Regions from separate parts of the Oryzihumus sp. JJN4-3R genome, predicted to be linked through region 1. Evidence: predicted binding sites of a transcription regulator. Region 1 holds the regulator's gene; the other holds the start of a gene.
The links. Region 1 encodes HrcA, which represses chaperone genes, less so after heat shock. Its sites were predicted from a motif close to TTNGCACTCGNNNNNNNCGAGTGCNAA; they were not measured.
Positions count from the first base shown of each region.

Region 1 (9,335 bases):
CCTACGACCGGCCCAAGGGTCAGGGCAACTGCGTGATGGTGCGCGAGGTGCCCCCGAGCACGCGCGACTGAACCGGTCCAGCGCTCCAGGGTCCCCGAGACCCGATGTGGACGGGTGGGAAACGGGTGGCCGGTTGTCGGTCGGCGGCGGGAGACTGGGCGCCATGCCCACCCTGCTGACGGTCAACCGCGTCCACGGGCTCCTGCCCAGCCCGAAGGGCGGGCAGACGGCCATCGACAAGCGACCGGTCGCCGGACCGGTCGGGGTCGGGCCGCTGGGCCTGGCGGGCGACCGGCAGATGGACACCAGGCACCACGGCGGCCCTGACAAGGCGCTCTATGCCTACGCCGCAGAGGATGCGCGGGCCTGGTCCTCCGAGCTCGGCCGCGAGGTGGGGCCGGGTCTGTTCGGGGAGAACCTCACGACGCAGGGCCTCGACATCACCCACGCCCTGATCGGCGAGCAGTGGCGCATCGGCGAGGGCGAGGAAGCCGTCCTCGTCGAGGTCACCATGCCGCGCATCCCCTGTGCCACCTTCCAGCGCCGGATGGGGGAGGACCGCTGGGTCAAGCGGTTCACGCTGCACGGTGCTCCCGGCGCCTACCTGCGCGTCGTGCGTCCCGGAGTGCTCGAGGCCGGCATGCCCGTCGCGATGGTCCGCCGTCCTGCCCATGGGGCCACCGTCCTCGACGCGTTCGACAGGGACGCGCCGGCGGCGATGCAGGCTCTGCTCGACGCCGCGGACGCCGGCGAGCTCGACCTCGCCGACGCGATGCGGTGGCACGCCGAGCGTGTGGCAGCCCGGCAGTATCGGGGCGTGCCCTCGGACTGAGCGACCCGGCATACCGGGGTTGCGCAAAGGGGTGGAGATGCGGTTCGCCCTCAGATATCTTGATATCAAGATAAATCGAGCGACAGGGGACGAGGCGCTGTGAGCGGGGTCGGGGTGCAGGGGACAACAGCAGTGAAACCGTTGACACACAAGGGGATCCCCGTCGATCCCAACCTGCGCATCCTGGCTGGGGCGACCCTGGTCAACACGATGGGCAACGGTGCCATCACCACGACGTTCGCCCTCTACTTCACGCGCATCGTGCACATCCCGGCCGCGCAGGTCGGCCTGGCGCTGAGTGCCGCCGCCGTCGTGGCGCTTTTCGTGCAGGTGCCGATCGGGCACCTCGGTGACGTCAAGGGGCCGCGCGAGCTGCTGCGCTGGCTGACCCTGGCGACCGGTGTCGTCTCGCTCGGCCTCCTGCTGACCCACAACATCTGGGCGCTGACCGGCGTGATGATGTTCGAGGCGTTCTTCGACCGCGGCGCCGGGGCAGTGCGCAACGGGATCATCGCGCGCGTCGCCGAGGGCGGCCAGGGCGTGCGGTTCAAGGCCTACCTGCGGGCGGTCACCAACGTCGGCATCTCGGTCGGTGGGGCGCTCGGCGGGCTGGCCCTGACGATCGACAAGCCGTGGGCCTACCTGGCCGTGTTCGCGTTCAACAGCCTGACCTGCATCGTCAACTCCTTCGCGGTGGCCCGGCTGCCGCACCTGGAGAAGGCCGCGCTGCGCGCGAAGGGCGAGCCGCGGCTGCAGGTGCTGCGGGACATCCCCTTCGTCGTGATGACGGCGCTCACCGGCATCTTCGCGATGCACTTCGTCATCATCGAGGTCGCGGTGCCGCTGTGGATCGCGCACTCCACGCACGCGCCGAAGTCGCTCGTGGCGGTGACCCTGATGATCAACACCGTGATGGTCGCGATCTTCCAGGTGCGCCTGTCCCGAGGCGCCGACACGGTCATGGCGGCGTCGAGGGCGCTCCGCACCGGGGGGCTCTGGATCGGCGCGGGCTTCGGCCTCATCGCCCTCGCCGCCGGTCAGCCGGCATGGCTGGCCGTGGTCCTGCTCTGCGGCGGCGCGCTCGTGCACGTCGTCGGCGAGATGGTCGGCTCCGGCGGCCAGTGGGGCGTCCAGATGGGCCTGGCGCCGCGCGAGCGGCAGGGGCAGTACCAAGGGTTCTCCGGGATGGGCTTCTCGCTGTCCAACGTCATCGCCCCGTCACTGTCGGTGGCGTTGTGCATCAACGGCGGGGCGTGGGGCTGGGTCGTCCTCGCCGCGGTGATCATCGCCGCCGGCGCGCTCAGCGTGCCCGCCTCGGCGTGGGCGCTGCGCACCCGCGAGCGCTACGGCGTGCTCACCCACAGCGGCTGACCCGGCCGGCGTTGACCTCACCGACAGGGACGTTCCTCCGGGTCCCAAGGGCCTGCAAACCCGGAGGACCGTCCCACTCGGCGGGTGAGGGAGAATCGGCGGTATGCCGAGTGCCCTGCCCCTGGGGGAGCCTGCCCCGATTACGGGTGAGCTCCCGGCTCACGCCCTCGCCCGGCTCGGGGAGGGGCCGTTCGGGGTCTACGTCCACGTGCCGTTCTGCTCGGTGCGCTGCGGCTACTGCGACTTCAACACCTACACGCTGACCGAGCTCGGCGCCGACGGCGCCAGCGTGGCGACCTACGCCGACGCGGCGCTCGCCGAGCTCGACCTCGCTGCGAAGGTCCTCGGCGAGCGCGCCCCCGTGGTGCAGACCGTCTTCGTCGGCGGCGGCACCCCCACCATGCTGGCCCCTGGCGACCTCGTGAAGGTGCTGCACGGCATACGGGAGCGGTGGGGCCTGGCCCCCGACGCGGAGGTGACTACCGAGGCGAACCCCGACTCGGTGACGCCCGAGGCCCTGCGCACGTTGGCCGCCGGGGGCTTCACCCGGGTGAGCCTGGGCATGCAGTCGGCGGTGCCGCACGTGCTGCGCACCCTCGAGCGCACCCACGACCCGGCCAACGTCGCCCGGGCCGTGGCTGCGGCCAAGGAGGCTGGGCTGCAGGTCAGCGTCGACCTGATCTACGGCACGCCGGGGGAGTCCCTGGAGGGCTGGCGCACCAGCCTGGAGGCCGCCGTCGCCCTGGAGCCCGACCACGTGTCTGCCTATGCGCTCGTGGTCGAGGAGGGCACCAAGCTGGCCGCCCAGGTCCGCCGCGGCCAGGTGCCGGCGCCGGAGGACGACGACGAGGCCGCCAAGTACGAGCTGGCCGACGAGGTCCTCTCCGCCGCCGGCTTCGGGTGGTACGAGGTCAGCAACTGGTCCCGCAGCCCGCAGGGCCGCTGCCGCCACAACGAGGGCTACTGGGCCGGCGGCGACTGGTGGGGCATCGGCCCCGGCGCGCACAGCCACGTCGGCGGCGTGCGGTGGTGGAACGTCAAGCACCCCAACGCTTTTGCCGGTCGTCTCTCCTCCGGGCAGTCCCCGGCGGCGGGGCGGGAGCTGCTCACCGACGAGCAGCGCTACGACGAGCGCGTCCTGCTCGGCGTGCGCCTCGTGGAGGGCCTGCCGATCGAGGACCTGCGCCCCGAGGGCCGGGAGGCCGTGGCCGGGCTCATCGCCGACGGGCTGGTCGACGGACCCAGCGCCATGCGCCCGCGCCGGGTCGTGCTGACCCGGCGTGGGCGGCTGCTGGCCGACACCGTCGTGCGGCGGCTGCTCGGGCTCTGAGCGCGCTCTGGGTGCTCTGGGTGATCAGAGGGCTCAGGGCGTTGACCCGGCTCAGTGCACGAACTGGATCGCCAGCGGGTAGGTGTAGTCCCGCCCGTCGTTGGCGGCCACGGAGGCCTGGATCGTGAAGATCAGGGCGCAGACGAGCGCGGCGAAGAACGTGAGGAACCCGACCAGCACGAACATCAGCGGGATCGAGACGATGTAGATGATCGCCAGGGTGATGTGGAAGTTCAGCGCCTGCGAGGAGTGCCGGCGCACGAACGGGTCACGGTCCTTGTTCACCAGGTAGATCACCAGCGGCACGAGGAAGGACAGGAACGTGCCGCCGAGGTGGGCGAACAGCGCCCACATCCGCGCGTCACCCGGGCTCATGGGCGCCTGCCCGGCATACCCGGGGTAGGGCGCGGTGGGAGGCTGGGGGCCGCCCTGCGGCGGCACCTGGCCGTACGGCCCCTGGCTGTATGGCGCCTGGCCCGGCCCCGGGCCGTGTGGCTGCCCCTGCGGCTGGGACGGGACGTCCTGCGGTGACTCGCTCATGGCTCCCCTTGGCGTGGTGGTCTGCCGCCATCGTAGGAGCGCTCGCCGCGCCCCGGCAGGACATCGGAAGGACATCGCGGCTGCGGCCCGCCGGCGCAGCCGCAAGGCCTACCCCTCCTCGCCCGGTGCGGTCACGAAGTCGATCAGCTCCTCCACGCTGGCCAGCAGCGCCGGCTCGAGGTCGGCATACGTCCGCACGGTGCCCAGGATCCGCTTCCACGCGTGGGCGATGTCGGCCTGGGTCTCGTGCGGCCACCCGAGGGCGTCGGTGATGCCGTGCTTCCATGACTGGCCGCGGGCGATGACCGGCCACGCCTGCCACCCCAGGCGTTGCGGGCGCACGGACTCCCACACGTCGACGTACGGGTGGCCCAGGATCTTCACGTAGGGCGCGTAGCGGCGCAGCGCCCGCGCCTCCTGCACCAGCCGGCTCTCCTTGGTCCCCGGCACGAGGTGGTCCACCAGCACGCCCATCCGGCGGGTCGGGCCGGGGTCGAAGTCCCGGATGGCGGCGGCGAGGTCGTCGACGCCCTCGAGCAGCTCCACGACGACCCCCTCGATCCGCAGGTCGTCGCCCCAGACCTTCTCGACGAGCTCGGCGTCGTGCCGGCCCTCGACGAAGATCCGCGAACCGGAGGCGACCCGCGCCTTGAGGCCGTGGACGGCGCGGGAGCCGCTGGCCGTGCGGGAGGCGGCGGCGCGCGCGGCGGCTGCGGCCTCCCGGGCTGCCGTGGTCGGTGGGGTCAACGTGACGGGGGAGCCGTCCAGGAGGAACCCCGGGCCCAGGCTGAAGCCGCGGGTGCGGCCGCGCCGGTCCTCGAGGTGGACCACGTGCACCCCGCCGGCCTTCTCCACCCGCACCACGGCACCACACCACCCCGTCTCGACGTCCTCCACCACGAGGCCGTGCTCGGCTTCCACCTCGCGGGAGCGTCCACCCCGCGGGGCCTTCCAGTCTCCGGACAGGACATCGGCGCCGTATCGATCCGTCACGGCAGGCATCGTAGACTTGGCACTCAGCCGGTTTGAGTGCCAGATTCGACTGCTCGTCCCCTGAGGAGGTGGAGCCTGTGAGTGAGGAACGCCGCCTGGCTGTGCTGCGCGCCATCGTCCAGGACTACGTGCAGACCTCCGAGCCGGTCGGTTCGAAGAGCCTGCTCGAGCGTCATCAGCTCGGCGTGTCGGCGGCCACCGTGCGCAACGACATGGCCGCGCTGGAGGAGGAGGGGCTGATCTCGGCCCCGCACACCAGCGCCGGCCGGGTGCCGACCGACCTGGGCTACCGGGTCTTCGTCGACAAGCTCAGTGCCGTCAAGCCGATGAGCCCGGCGGAGCGGGCGGCCATCGCCCAGTTCCTCGAGGGCGCCGTCGACCTCGACGACGTGGTCGACCGCACCGTGCGCCTGCTGGCCACGCTGACCCGCCAGGTCGCGGTCATGCAGTACCCCTCGCTCACCCGCAGCGCGGTGCGCCACGTCGAGCTGGTGCCCGTCGGCGCGCACCGCCTCATGGTGGTGCTCATCACCAACACCGGCCGGGTCGAGCAGCGGGTCCTGGAGACCAGCCACGACCTGGTCGCCCCGACGGGGGAGCGTCTCGTCGCCGACATCCGCTCGCGGCTCAACGCCGAGGCCGCCGGCAAGCCGCTGACCGAGGCGGCCGGCCAGCTGCAGTCCCTGCCCGAGCGGTTCGAGCCGGCCCACCGGGACCTCGTGCGCGCCGTCGTGCGGGCCCTGGACGACGCCCTCGTCGAGGAGCGCGAGGAGCGGGTCGTGCTGGCCGGCACGGCCAACCTGGCCCGGTTCGGCACGGACTTCCCGCTCAGCATCGGCCCCGTGCTCGAGGCGCTGGAGGAGCACGTCGTGCTGCTCAAGCTGCTCGGGACCATGGGCGCCGACAGCGACACCGTCGCGGTGCGCATCGGCCACGAGAACCCCCACGAGGGCCTGCAGACGACCTCGGTCGTCAGCACGGGCTACGGCACCGGCCGTGACCTCGTCGCCGGCCTCGGCGTCCTCGGCCCGACCCGCATGGACTACCCCACGACGATGGCCTCGGTGCGCGCGGTGGCCCGCTACGTCTCCGAGATCCTCGCCCCCTGACCGACCGCCAACCCTGCCCGAGCCTGATTCGCAATCCTGACAAGGACTTTCGTTGAACGACTACTACCAGGACCTCGGCGTCAGCCGTGACGCGACAGCAGAAGAGATCAAGCGCGCCTACCGACGCCTCGCCCGCAAGCTCCACCCGGACGTGAACTCCGGCCCGGAGGCCGAGGACGAGTTCAAGCGCGTCTCGCAGGCCTACGACGTCCTCTCCGACCCGGAGAAGAAGCGCGCCTACGACATGGGCGCCGACCCCTACGGCGGCCAGGCCGGCGGATTCGGCCAGGGCTTCTCCTTCAGCGACATCATGGACGCCTTCTTCGGCGGTGCCGCCGGGGGCGCGGCCCGCGGGCCGCGCTCGCGCAAGCGTCGTGGCCAGGACGCCCTGATCCGCGTGGACATCGACCTGTCGCAGGCCGTCTTCGGGGCCGAGCGCGAGCTGACCGTCGACACCGCCGTCGAGTGCGGCACCTGCCACGGCGACGGCTCCCAGCCGGGCACCGGCACGCGCACCTGTGACGTGTGCGCGGGTCGCGGCGAGGTGCAGCAGGTCCAGCGCTCCTTCCTCGGCCAGGTGATGACCTCCCGTCCGTGCACCGCCTGCCAGGGCTACGGCACGGTCATCTCCGACCCGTGCTTCGAGTGCTCCGGCGACGGCCGCGTGCGGACCCGTCGCACCCTGAAGATCCGGGTGCCCGCCGGCGTGGACACCGGCACGCGCATCCAGCTCGCCGGTGAGGGTGAGGTCGGTCAGGGCGCCGGCCCGGCCGGCGACCTCTACGTCGAGATCCACGTCACCGGCCACGAGACCTTCCAGCGGCGTGGGGACGACCTGCACTGCTCGGTGGACCTGCCGATGACGGCCGCGGCGCTCGGCACGAGCTTCAAGCTCGACACCCTCGACGGGATGAAGGACCTCGAGGTCCGCCCCGGCACCCAGGCCGGCGACGTCGTGACCATGCGCGGCCTCGGCGTCACCCACCTGCGGGGCACCGGTCGCGGCGACCTCATCGTCCACGTCAACGTGCAGACCCCGACCAGGCTCGACGCCGCACAGGAGGACCTGCTGCGCCAGCTCGCCGTCCTGCGGGGGGAGGAGCGTCCCGAGGGCCAGCTCGCCCCGGTCTCCCACGGGCTGCTCGGCAAGCTGCGTGACGCCTTCCTGGGCAAGTAGCCGGTGACCGCGCCGCTGTTCTTCGTCGAGCCGGCGCAGCTGCAGGGAGCGCAGGCCGGCGCGACCGTGCTGCTCGACGGGCCGGAGGGGCGCCACGCCGCCACCGTCCGGCGGATCGGCGTGGGTGAGCCGGTGCTGCTCTCCGACGGCGCCGGCACCCGCGCCGCCGCCGTCGTGGAGGCGGCCGGGCGTGACGAGCTGACGCTGCGCCTGGAGCGGGTCGAGGTCCTCACCGCCCCGGACCCGCGGTTCGTGCTCGTGCAGGCGCTGGCCAAGGGCGACCGGGACGAGCAGGCCATCGAGTCGGCCACCGAGCTCGGCGTCGACGAGGTCGTGCCATGGCAGGCCGGGCGCAGCATCGTCGTCTGGCGTGGCGACCGCGCCGCCAAGTCCCACCGCAAGTGGGAGTCGGTGGTCCGGGCCGCGACCAAGCAGTCGCGCCGGCCGCTGGCTCCCGTCGTGGCCCCGCTGGAGACGACCCGCCAGCTCGCGGCGCGCCTGGAGGGGGCCGCGCTGGCCCTCGTGCTCCATGAGGACGCCGGTATGCCGCTCGCCTCGGTCGAGCTCCCGGCTGCCGGTGACGTCGTCCTCGTCGTGGGACCCGAGGGGGGCATCAGCCCTGAGGAGCTCGCCGCCTTCGAGGGGGCCGGTGCGCTGCCGGTGCGCCTGGGCGAGTCCGTGCTGCGCTCCTCGAGCGCGGGACCGGCCGCGCTCGCGGTGCTGAGCGCGGCCGGCCGCTGGCGCTGAGCGCCGCCCGGGGCGGGGCTACTTCACGCTGAACGTGCGGGAGGTGTCGCCGACGGTGGTCGTGCCGCTCTGCATGTCGCGCTCGTAGGCGCGGAAGGTGTACTGCCCGGCGGCGAGCGGACCGAGGTTGACCGCCCACGTGCCTCGGGTGGGGCAGCCGCTGGTGGCCTGCGTGTGGCCGGACCGGACCACGGCCGAGCCCTTCTTGAGCTGCCACTGCGAGGCGCCCTCGAAGGAGCACGACTGGCCCTTGACCACCACGGCGGACCCCGCCGGCAGCACGGCGTCGCGTCCCGGTGCGGTGATCCACAGCGTGGCCAGGTCCTCGAAGGTCTGGTCCGCCGGCGGGCGGTCGTAGGCCTTGCTGGTCGGCCAGGTGCCGAACATCGAGGTCGAGCCGTCCGCGATGGCGAAGCGCACCGGCGTGCTGGCGCCCACTGCGGCCTGCGCGGTCCAGACCAGCTCCTGCACGGCGAGACGAGTCTGCTCCTTGGTGAACCCCGAGGCGCCCTTGTTGCTCAGCGTGACCAGGATCTGCGAGGGGGTCACCGAGACGGCGGTGACGGTCGTGCCCGACCACGGCTGGAGGTAGCCGTCGGTGTTGGAGAACGGCTGGGCGTTCATGGCCAGCTTCAGCGCCGCCTTGGCGCGGTCGGCGTCACCGGCGCCGGTCCTGACCTGACCCTTGAGGAACTCGCGGTAGAGGCCCCACCGGTCGCCGTTGCCGCCGTTCGGCCCGACGAAGTAGGCCGGCAGAGTCACGGCCACCGTCGCCGGCGCCACGGCCTGGGACGGGCCGCTCGGCCGGGCCGTGGTGGTGGCAGTGGCGGTGCTGCCGGGGGACGTCATGGCCGCCGTCGTGGTCGGGCCGCTGGCGGCCGGGCCGGAGCTCGGGTGGCCGCCGCCCCGCGTGAGGGCGAACGCGCCGCCGGCGATGAGCGCGACTGCCGCCGCGGCGGCGACGGGGGCCAGCCAGCGCGGACGGACACCGGCCTCGTGGTCCTGCTGCTGCTCAGACATGGCGTGGATCCTGTCCCATTGGTCGGTCGGGGTGATCTGGTTGGCGTCGTCGCGCAGGGCGCGGCGCAGCCGCTGCTCGAGCTCGTCATCGGTCATGACGTGGCCTCCATCCGGGTCCGGAGGGCGGCGAGCCCGCGGTGGGCGTGGGCCTTGACCGAGCCGGGGGAGATGCCGAGCGCATCGGCGATCTGGGCCTCGGACAGGTCGAGGTAGTAG
Region 1 covers NZ_CM173229.1:3,885,841-3,895,175, forward strand. Annotated here, with positions in the region: gene AC3ANM_RS18515 (GNAT family N-acetyltransferase) at 1-71, shown strand, start outside; gene AC3ANM_RS18520 (MOSC domain-containing protein) at 164-832, shown strand; gene AC3ANM_RS18525 (MFS transporter) at 974-2,203, shown strand; gene hemW (radical SAM family heme chaperone HemW) at 2,307-3,533, shown strand; gene AC3ANM_RS18535 (DUF4870 domain-containing protein) at 3,585-4,073, opposite strand; gene AC3ANM_RS18540 (DUF3097 domain-containing protein) at 4,182-5,066, opposite strand; gene hrcA (heat-inducible transcriptional repressor HrcA) at 5,144-6,175, shown strand; gene dnaJ (molecular chaperone DnaJ) at 6,228-7,352, shown strand; gene AC3ANM_RS18555 (16S rRNA (uracil(1498)-N(3))-methyltransferase) at 7,356-8,099, shown strand; gene AC3ANM_RS18560 (Gmad2 immunoglobulin-like domain-containing protein) at 8,118-9,215, opposite strand; gene AC3ANM_RS18565 (SigE family RNA polymerase sigma factor) at 9,212-9,335, opposite strand, start outside.

Region 2 (9,335 bases), 890 kb from region 1:
GTCCGGTCCGGCCGCCGTGGCCGCGGCCTCGAGCGAGCCGCGCCATCCGGCGTCGACCCGCTCGAGGTAGGCAAGGACCAGGTCGTCCTTGCCCGGGAAGTGCTTGTAGAGCGTGGCCTTGGCGACGGAGGACTCGGCGATGATCGTGTCGACCCCGACGCTCCGGACGCCGTGGGCGTAGAAGAGCCGGAAGGCCGTGTCGAGGATCCGGTCGCGGGCTGCGCTCATGGCCGTCAGCCTCGCACGACCTTGATGTTGAAGTTCCCGCTGCCGAGGGAGCCCATGAGGGACAGCCACAGCGGGAGGTACATCTCGGTGCCCCGGGCCGCGGCAAGGCCGCCGAGGTCGTGGATGTGCTCGGGGGTCCAGCCGAAGGACGCGAGCAGCTCGGTGACGGTGGCCTTGGCGTCGGCGTCCTCACCGGCCACGAACACGTCGTGGTCGCCGCCGCCGACGCGCGCCGGGTCGACCATGACCTCGCAGTTCATGGTGTTGAGGCTCTTGACGACCCTGGCGCCGGGGAAGGTGCGCTGGATCTGCTCGCCGAGGCTGTCGGTGTTGACGACCGACAGGGAGGGCGGGAAGCCGTTGCTGAAGTCCAGCGGGTTGGCGATGTCCAGCAGGACCTTGCCGGCGAGGTTGTCGGCGCCGGCCAGCTCGAGGGCCTCCAGGGAGGCCACGCCCGCGGTGGCGTTGACGACGAGCTCGGCGCCCGCCGCGGCGTCGGCGAAGGTGGCCGCGGTGCGGTGGCCCTCACCGGCGGCCCAGTCGGTGGCCTTGGGGTTGTCGGCGTCGCGCGAGCCCATGGCGACCTCGTGGCCGAGAGCGGCCAGCTTGGTGCCGATGGCCTGGCCGACCATGCCGGTGCCGAGGACGGCGATCTTCATGAGAGTTCCTTCTTCCGCATGGGGGGTGAGCTGGTGGGGTGAGCTGGTGGGGGTCGGTGACCCGAGATAAGTAGACAGACCTGTCTGTTCAGTTGTCAAGCCAGGAGCGGATCCGTCGTACACTTCTGGCACTCGTTGCCCGAGAGTGCTGATACAGGAGGACCCCGTGCCGACGTACGCCTACGCGTGCACCGCGTGCGATCACCGTTTCGAGGTCGTGCAGTCCTTCAGCGACGACTCGCTGACCGTCTGCCCCGCGTGTGAGGGCCGGCTGCGCAAGCTGTTCAACGCCGTCGGCGTGGTCTTCAAGGGCTCGGGCTTCTACCGCACCGACTCCCGCTCGGGCTCCTCCGCGAGCGTCCCGGCGGCCAAGTCCGACAGCGGCTCGAGCTCCTCCTCCTCCTCCTCCTCCGGCGACTCCTCGTCCTCGACCTCGTCGTCGGGCTCGTCGTCCGGCTCCGGCTCGTCGTCCTCGACCTCGTCGAGCACCTCCACCGGGGCGGGCTCCGCGGCCTGATCCGCCGCTCCGGCGGGTGGGCGCCGGCGGTCCACTGACCCGGGTTGTCCACATGCCCCCGGGCGTTCGTCCCATCGTCCACAGGGCTCCGGTGGCCCCTCGGGACGGTGCAGGCCCGCGGCTAGTCTCGCCCGCATGACTTCCTCCCCCACCGCATCCGGCCCGCGCGCCGACGTCGGCGTCATCGGCGGATCAGGGTTCTACGAGTTCCTCGAGGGCGCCGAGCGCGTGCGCGTCACCACGCCGTTCGGCGACCCCAGCGACGACGTCGTGGTCGGGTCCCTGGCCGGCCGGCAGGTCGCCTTCATCGCCCGCCACGGGCAGGGCCACCGGTTCCCGCCGCACCGGGTCAACTACCGCGCCAACCTCTGGGCGCTGCGCTCGGTCGGCGTGCGCCAGGTCCTCGCGCCGTGCGCCGTGGGGTCGCTCAAGCCCGAGCTCGGCCCGGGAGCCATCGTCGTGCCCGACCAGGTGGTCGACCGCACCTGGGGCCGGGAGCACACCGTCTACGACGCGGTCGGGCCGGTCGTGCACGTCGCCTTCGCCGACCCCTACTGCCCGCGCGGCCGCGAGGTCGTGACGCGGGTGGCCCACGAGGCGGGCAAGGACGTCACCGACGGCGGCACCCTCGTGGTCGTCAACGGGCCGCGCTTCTCCTCCCGCGCCGAGTCGCACTGGCACCAGCAGGCCGGCTGGTCCGTGGTCGGCATGACCGCGATGCCCGAGGCGGCGATCGCCCGTGAGCTGGCGATGTGCTTCACCACGATCGCGCTGGTCACCGACCATGACGCCGGGGTTGAGGGCGGGGAGGCCGTCACCCACGAGGAGGTGCTGCGGGTGTTCGCCCGCAACGTCGATGACCTCAAGACCGTCCTCGCCTCGACCATCGCCGAGATGCCGTCCGCGGAGGACGACGCCACGGCCACCTGCGCCTGCCGCCGGGCCCTGGACGGCATCACCTTGCCGATCGAGCTGCCATGAGCGCCGGCGCCGGGCTGCTCGACCCTCACCCCGCCAGCCTTGGCGGCCGGGCCCAGGGCCTGTTGGCCGGCTGGCGTGGGCCGGGGCGACGAGCGGCCTGGCGCCGGGCCCGTGCCCGCCGGGTCCTCGCGGCCCTGCTGGTGGGAGTCGCCGCGTGGCTGGCGCTCTCCGCGTTCCTGCCGACCCCGGCCGTCACCGGCGTGCCGGTGCTGGTCGCCGCGCACGACCTCGCCGCCGGGCAGCAGCTGACGGCCGCTGACCTGCGGCCGGCCCGCTGGGCGCCGGGCACGGCGCCGGCCGGGGCCACCTCCTCGGTCGCGGCACTGGTCGGGCACCGGGTGTCCTCACCCCTCTCGGCCGGCGACGCACTGACGCCCGCACGGCTGCACGGCCCCGGCCTGCTGACCGGGCTGCCGGCCGGTCAGGTCGCGGCCCGGGTGGCCGTGCCCGATGCCCGGATGACCGCGATGGTCCGACCCGGCGACCACGTCGACCTCATCGACAACGCCACCGGCCGGCAGGTCGGCAGCGACCTGCTCGTCCTCGCGACCGACGGCTCCGCGACGTCTGCGGGCGCCGGCGGGCCGACCGGCCTGCTCGGGGCGGGCGCCTCCTCCGACGCCGCACCGGGCGTGGTGGTCGCCGTCTCCGACACACAGGCGGCCGCCCTGGCTCGCGCCGCCGGTGCCGCGTCCGTGGGCTCCGGGGTGACACTCACCCTGCGCGCCGACCGCTGACGCCGGCGCCTCCGCGCCGGGGTGACGCTCACCGTGCCGACCGCTGACCACCCGGTGATCGCCCCCTGCCAGCCCTGAATCCGGCTCCGCTACGGTCGGGCGGGTATGCCCGCCACACCGAAGGGACCGCACGAATGATCAAGGGCTTCAAGAACTTCCTCATGCGCGGCAACGTCGTCGACCTCGCGGTTGCGGTGGTCGTCGGCGCGGCGTTCACCGCTGTCGTGCAGACGCTGGTCGGCAACATCATCAAGCCGTTGCTCAACGTCTTCGGCGGACCGCAGAGCAGCGGCCTGTCGTTCTCCCTCAAGCACGGGAGCCCCGCGATCGAGAAGGCCACGACCGTCGACGTGTCGGCGATGATCAACGCGGTCATCACGTTCCTGATCACCGCAGCGGTCGTCTACTTCCTGATCGTGATGCCCATGAACGCCATCGCCGAGCGCCGCAAGCGTGGCCAGGAGCCTGAGCCCAAGGCCCCGGCGGAGGACATCCTGCTGCTCCAGGAGATCCGCGACCTGCTCCGCGAGCGCAGCAACGCCTACTGAGGCCGCCTGCCGCTGCTCCCCTCCCGAGCGCCAGGCCGTTCCGCTCGCGACGGTGACCGTGGCCCGCAAACGAACAGGCCGCGGGACCACGCTTTCGCGAGGTCCCGCGGCCTTCGTCATGCCATGGACAACCGAGCGTCACTCCCAGTGCGGCGGGCGCTGCTCCTGCAGCCAGCGGTCGTGCGCGTCCTCGTCGCGGCGCTCGCCCCACGCGGCGTCGGTGTCGTCACGGGTCTGCTCGGGCGCGCTCCGTCGCACCGGCACCGTGGGTCGGGCGTCGGCAGCCTCGTCGGCGGCGTCCCCACCGTCGTCCGCGGCCTCTGGCTCCGACCCGGACTCCGGCCCCGGCTCCTGACCGGACAGCCGCGGAGCGGTGTGTTCCGCAGCCGGCCCGGGGACGACGTCCCCGGAGTCGCCCATCGGCTCGGCGTCCTGGTCAACAGCCTGCGTCGTCGGCTCGTCGGCGGTCGACACGTGCTCCTCCTCGTGCTCGTCGAATCCCGGCAGGGCCCCCTGGAGGGTCCCGACCGAAGCCACCGACGCGGTGGGTGCTGTGGCGCCGGAAGCGCCGGCCCCCGGTGCGGCGGAGTGGATGGACTCCTGCTCGCCCGGGCGCGGTGACGTCAGGGCCCCATTCTCGCTCAGCTCCAGCGCCCGGGACGCCCCGCGCAGCGCGGCGGTCACGCGGGCCACGTCGCGGGCCGGGTCCCGGAACAGGTCCGTGCTCCAGATCCGCACGTGCTCCCAGCCGAGGCGCCGCAGCTGCTCGATGCGCAGCCGGTCCCGGTCGCGGGTGCTGGTCATCGCGGCGTAGCCGGGGCCGTCGGTCTCCACGGCGACCAGGACCCGGCCCCGGCGCCGCGGGTCCTCCACCGCGAGGTCGAGCCGGTGCCCCGAGCTGCCGTAGCGCTCGTGCACGACCAGCCCCTCCCAGCGCAGCCGCTGGGCGAAGTCCGCCACGAGCGGGTCGAGCCCCGCCCCCGCTGCGGTCCCGCGGGTGGCATCCGCGACGCGGCCCGTGGAGCCGCCGTTCGCGGCATACGCGAGGAAGTCCCGCAGCATGACCGCCCCGCGCGCCTTGAGGCGGGCCGGGTCCATGTCGTCGGCGCCGAAGGCGGCGACGACGGTCATCCGTCGCCGGGCCCGGGTGATCGCCACGTTGAGGCGGCGCTCGCCACCCTCGAGGTTGAGCGGGCCGAAGCGGTGCAGGACCCGGCCGTGCGGGGTCTTGCCGTAGCCGATCGAGAGGATGATCGCGTCCCGCTCGTCGCCCTGGACCCGCTCGAGGTTCTTGACGAAGAACCGCTCCGGCGCGGCCTCGTCGAAGAACGAGCCGACCCCGGGCGCGTCCACGAGCGCGGCCCGCAGCGCGTCCTCGATCCGGGCGGTGTGCTTGATCCCCAGCGTGATCACGCCCAGCGACTCCTGCGGCCGCCGGCGCGCGTGCTCCAGGACCAGCTGCACGACCCGGTCGACCTCGGCCTCGGTGCTCTCGATCGCCTCCTGGCCGGGCTGGACCAGGGCGGAACCGTCGACGAGGTCGAGGCGGACCACCGGGTCCAGGCTGGTGCCGGGGAAGGTGACGAGCGACCCGTCATACACGTGGGTGTTGGCGAAGGCGATGAGCCGCTCGTCCAGGGAGCGGTAGTGCCAGGTGAGGCGGCGCACCGGCAGCGCGGCGGTGAGCACGTCGAGCACCGACTCGAACCCCTCCGTCAGCGCCTCGGTGTCGGGCGCGGCGTCGCCGTCGTCGGCCGCGGTGAAGAAGCTCGTCGGCGGCAGCTGGCGCTCGTCGCCGGCGACGACGACCTGGGTGGCCCGGGAGATCGCCGAGACCGCCTGGGCGGGCGGGACCTGCGAGGCCTCGTCGAAGATGACGACGTCGAACCAGCGCCCGGGCGGCAGCACGGACGCCACGACGAGCGGGCTCATCGCCCAGCACGGCTTGACCGCGGTCAGGACCTCGCCGGCACGCGGCAGCAGCTCGCGCAGCGGGCGGTGCCGCCGCGACTTGGACGCCTCGGCCCGGACCAGCGCCTCCTGGTCGGGGTGGTCGGCCAGGACCTCGCGCAGCCGGCGACCGACCGCGGCGCGGACCCGGTCGACGGTCCCGTCGAGGTGGGCGTGGTCGGCCTCGACGTACTCCGAGCCGACGCGGCGCAGGAACTCCCCGTCGTGGGCGCCGTAGGCGGGGTCGCGGACCGTGATGTCGTCCAGCAGGGAGGTCCACCACACGAAGTCGACCTCGGGCGCGACGTCGTCGACGAGCACCCCGCGGGTGGCCAGGTCGTCGACCAGCGGGCCCATCCCGGCCTCGCGCAGCTCGTCCAGCACCGTCACCACGCGGGGCACCACGGCCAGCCGGTCGGCCCGGGAGGCCAGCAGCGCCAGGCGCACCTGGAGGGCGTCGAGCGGGCTGCCGAGCAGGTCACCGCCGCCGGAGGTCTCCGCCAGGCGCTGCCCCAGCCAGCCCAGCTCGGCGGCCAGGGCGGACCAGGCGCGCTCGGCCTCCTCGAGGCCAGAAGGCACCTCGGGCCTGGCCCCGGCGCCGGCCAGCTGCTGCCACTCCACCCGCTGCCGCTGGGCCAGCTGCAGCCGCTGGTGCAGGTCCGGCGGCGGGGCGCCCGGCCGCAGCAGGCGCCGGGCCTGCCGGCGCAGGCGCTGACGCGCCCACCAGCCGAGCTTGATCCCGTGCTGCGAACGGTAGGCGGAGCTGCCGGTGGCAGCCACGAAGTCCACCAGCGGCACGTCGAACACCTCGGGGCGGAACACCTCCAGGGTCTGGCGGACCTGCTCGAGCATCGCCAGGGCCGCGGCCCAGTCGGCGGGCGTCTCCGCCTCCGGCAGTCCGGCCTCGCGCAGGGTCTCCCCCAGCCGGCGCCGCACCCCCTCCAGCCCACCGGAGGCCAGCCGGCTGCAGATCTCCAGCGCCTGGGCGGCCTCCTCCGGGGAGGTGACCCGCGCGGCATACCAGGGGTCGTCCTCGAGCCCGGGCGTCCAGGCCCCCAGGGACGCGACCTCGGTGAGCGCACGGCTGAGCTCGGCGACCCGGTCCCGGGACAGCGAGCGCAGCGCCTCGCCGTGGATGCGCACCCGTGAGGTCGGCGCGTGCGGTCGCGCGGAGAGCGTGGCCAGCGCCAGCTGGGCGTCCCACGCGCTGACGCCCCACGGCTCGCGCCTCTCGTGCAGCGCCCGGGAGTGCTCCACGAGGCGGGTCCGTCGTTCGACCAGGGTGCGCTCGACGGCGGCGTGGTCGGGGTCGGTGGCCTCGAGCGCGCGCTCGAGCGTCTCGCCCAGGCCCTGGGCGAGGCGCCGGCGGTTCGTCGCGCCGTCGTAGGCGTCGAGGACGAGGTCGCCGAGACCGAGGCGCTCCAGCCGGCTGACGACGGCGTCGATCGCGGCCCGCTTCTCGGCGACGAAGAGCACCCGCCGGCCGTCGCTGGCCAGCGAGGAGATGAGGTTGGCGATGGTCTGGCTCTTGCCCGTGCCCGGCGGGCCCTTGACGACGAGGTTCGCCCCCGAGCGGACGGCCTCGATGACCGCCTGCTGGGAGGAGTCGGCGTCCAGGACCAGGTGCTCGCGGTCGGGGTCGGGGTCGACGACCGGCTCGGGCACCGTGGTGCGCACGGCCTTGAGCGCCGAGGGGTCCCCGGCCAGCGCCGCCACGACGTCGTGGTCGGCCAGGGTGTCCAGCTGCGCGGCGAGGTCGGCGACCATGGGCAGCTTGGCGTAGGAGAAGGTGCCCAGCACCAGGCGCGGGGCGATGGTGAACCCCGGCACGCCCTCGCACCCGGCGGCCAGCGCGGAGTAGACCGGCTCGGCGTCGAAGGCGCCGGTGACCGTGGCCATGTCGGCCAGCGCGTCGGCGTCGACGTCGAGGCCCTGCTCGCTGCGCAGGTAATGCTCGAGCACCGGGTTGAACTCGACGTCCGGGCCCAGGTCGAGGTCGAAGTCCTCCTGCGCCGCACCGCGCGGACGCAGGACGCAGGAGCGCAGCAGCACCGGCGCCGCCGGGGGCCGGGAGGCTCCGGGCACCTGCCAGGTGGCCATGCCCACCGCGACGAAGCCGGCCGCGATGCCCCGCTCCTCGTGCAGCTCGGTGGTCTTGGCCCGGATGACGCGGGCGCGGCGCCGGGCCTCGGCCAGGGCGGCCGGCTCCCGGAACAGGTCGGACAGGCGCGTCGCGCGGCCGGCCAGGAGCATGGCCAGCCCGCCCGGGTGGGCGTTGGTCAGCTCGAGGGTGCCCGAGGGCAGGTCGCGGTGCCACAGCAGGGTGTTGCGCCCCCCGAGGTCGACCAGGTGCCGCTGCCAGGCCTTGACCGCCGCCGCGACGCGCGCGGCCCGCGGGTCGGCCGGCTCCGGGGTCCCCGCCTCAGGCTCGTCCGGGTTGGCTGTCACGTCGGAGCTCTGGGTCACCCCCGCAGGCTAACGAACAGGTATGCCGGCCGGCCGGGACGCGCGCCGAGGGCCCCGCAAGCGCCCGTTCCGGGCGCATGATGGATGGATGCTGATCGGTCTGCAGGTCCCCAGCTTCACCTGGCCCGACGCCCCGGGCTCGATCAGGCCCACGTTCGCGCGCATCGCCCGCTCCGCGGAGGAATCCGGCTTCGCCAGCCTGTGGGTGATGGACCACTTCTTCCAGATCCGCTCGGTCGGGGCGGCCGAGGAGCCGATGCTCGAGGCCTACACCGCCCTGTCCTTCGCGGCCGGGGTCACCCAGCGCATCCGGCTCGGCGCGATGGTGACCGGCGTGACCTACCGCCACCCGGGCATCCTGCTCAAGACGGTGACGACCCTCGACGTGCTCTCCGGCGGGCGGGCCTGGCTCGGCATCGGCGCGGCGTGGAACGAGCAGGAGCACCGCGGGCTGGGCGTGCCCTTCCCGTCGCTCGGCGAGCGGTTCGAGCACCTCGAGGAGACCCTTCAGATCGCCCGGCAGATGTGGTCCGGGGACGAGGAACCGTTCGAGGGCAAGCACTTCCGGCTCGAGCGGCCGCTGAACTCCCCGCAGTCGCTGCAGCGGCCGCACCCGCCGATCCTCATCGGCGGGATGGGCGAGCGCAAGACGCTGCGGATGGTCGCCGAGTACGCCGATGCCTGCAACATCTTCGAGATGGGCCACGACGCGGTGCAGCACAAGCTGGGGGTGCTGCAGGCGCACTGCGAGCGGCTGGGCCGCCCCTACGAGCAGATCGAGAAGACCTCGCTGGGCCGGCTGCGGCTCTCCCGGGGCGGCGGCGAGGGAGGCATGACCGTCGCGCAGGCGGTGGACCGCTTCGGGGCCCTGGCCGAACTGGGCATCGACCACGCGATCATCAGCATGCCGAACGTCGCCGAGGAGACCGCGTTCGAGCTGGTCCCCGAGCTCGTCGCCCAGCTCGAAGGGATCGTGCCGGCCGGCCGCTGACCAGGCACCGGACGTCCGCATAACCCCCTCCTGCCCGCGTCGTTGACCCCACGTCCGGGTCACCCCGCGTAGGAGGCGCCACGTGCCGCAGTCCCGCTCCGCCCTGGTCCTTGCCGCAGCGCTCGTCTCGGCGGCGGTGGTCGCCGCCCAGGCCTCCCCCGCCGCGGCACTGCTGCCCGACGACATCACTGCCGTACCGCGCGCCGCCGGCTCCGCGGTCCCCTCACCTTGGCCGGCGCCCGCGCCGGGCGCCGCAGG
Region 2 covers NZ_CM173229.1:2,997,181-3,006,515, reverse strand. Annotated here, with positions in the region: gene AC3ANM_RS14420 (TetR/AcrR family transcriptional regulator) at 1-228, opposite strand, end outside; gene AC3ANM_RS14415 (NADPH-dependent F420 reductase) at 234-887, opposite strand; gene AC3ANM_RS14410 (FmdB family zinc ribbon protein) at 1,054-1,404, shown strand; gene AC3ANM_RS14405 (S-methyl-5'-thioadenosine phosphorylase) at 1,540-2,385, shown strand; gene cpaB (Flp pilus assembly protein CpaB) at 2,382-3,122, shown strand; gene mscL (large conductance mechanosensitive channel protein MscL) at 3,257-3,670, shown strand; gene AC3ANM_RS14390 (AAA domain-containing protein) at 3,809-8,086, opposite strand; gene AC3ANM_RS14385 (LLM class F420-dependent oxidoreductase) at 8,175-9,077, shown strand; gene AC3ANM_RS14380 (CocE/NonD family hydrolase) at 9,160-9,335, shown strand, end outside.
Region 2: the regulator HrcA is predicted to act here: its motif matches at 1,013-1,039, upstream of AC3ANM_RS14410 (FmdB family zinc ribbon protein).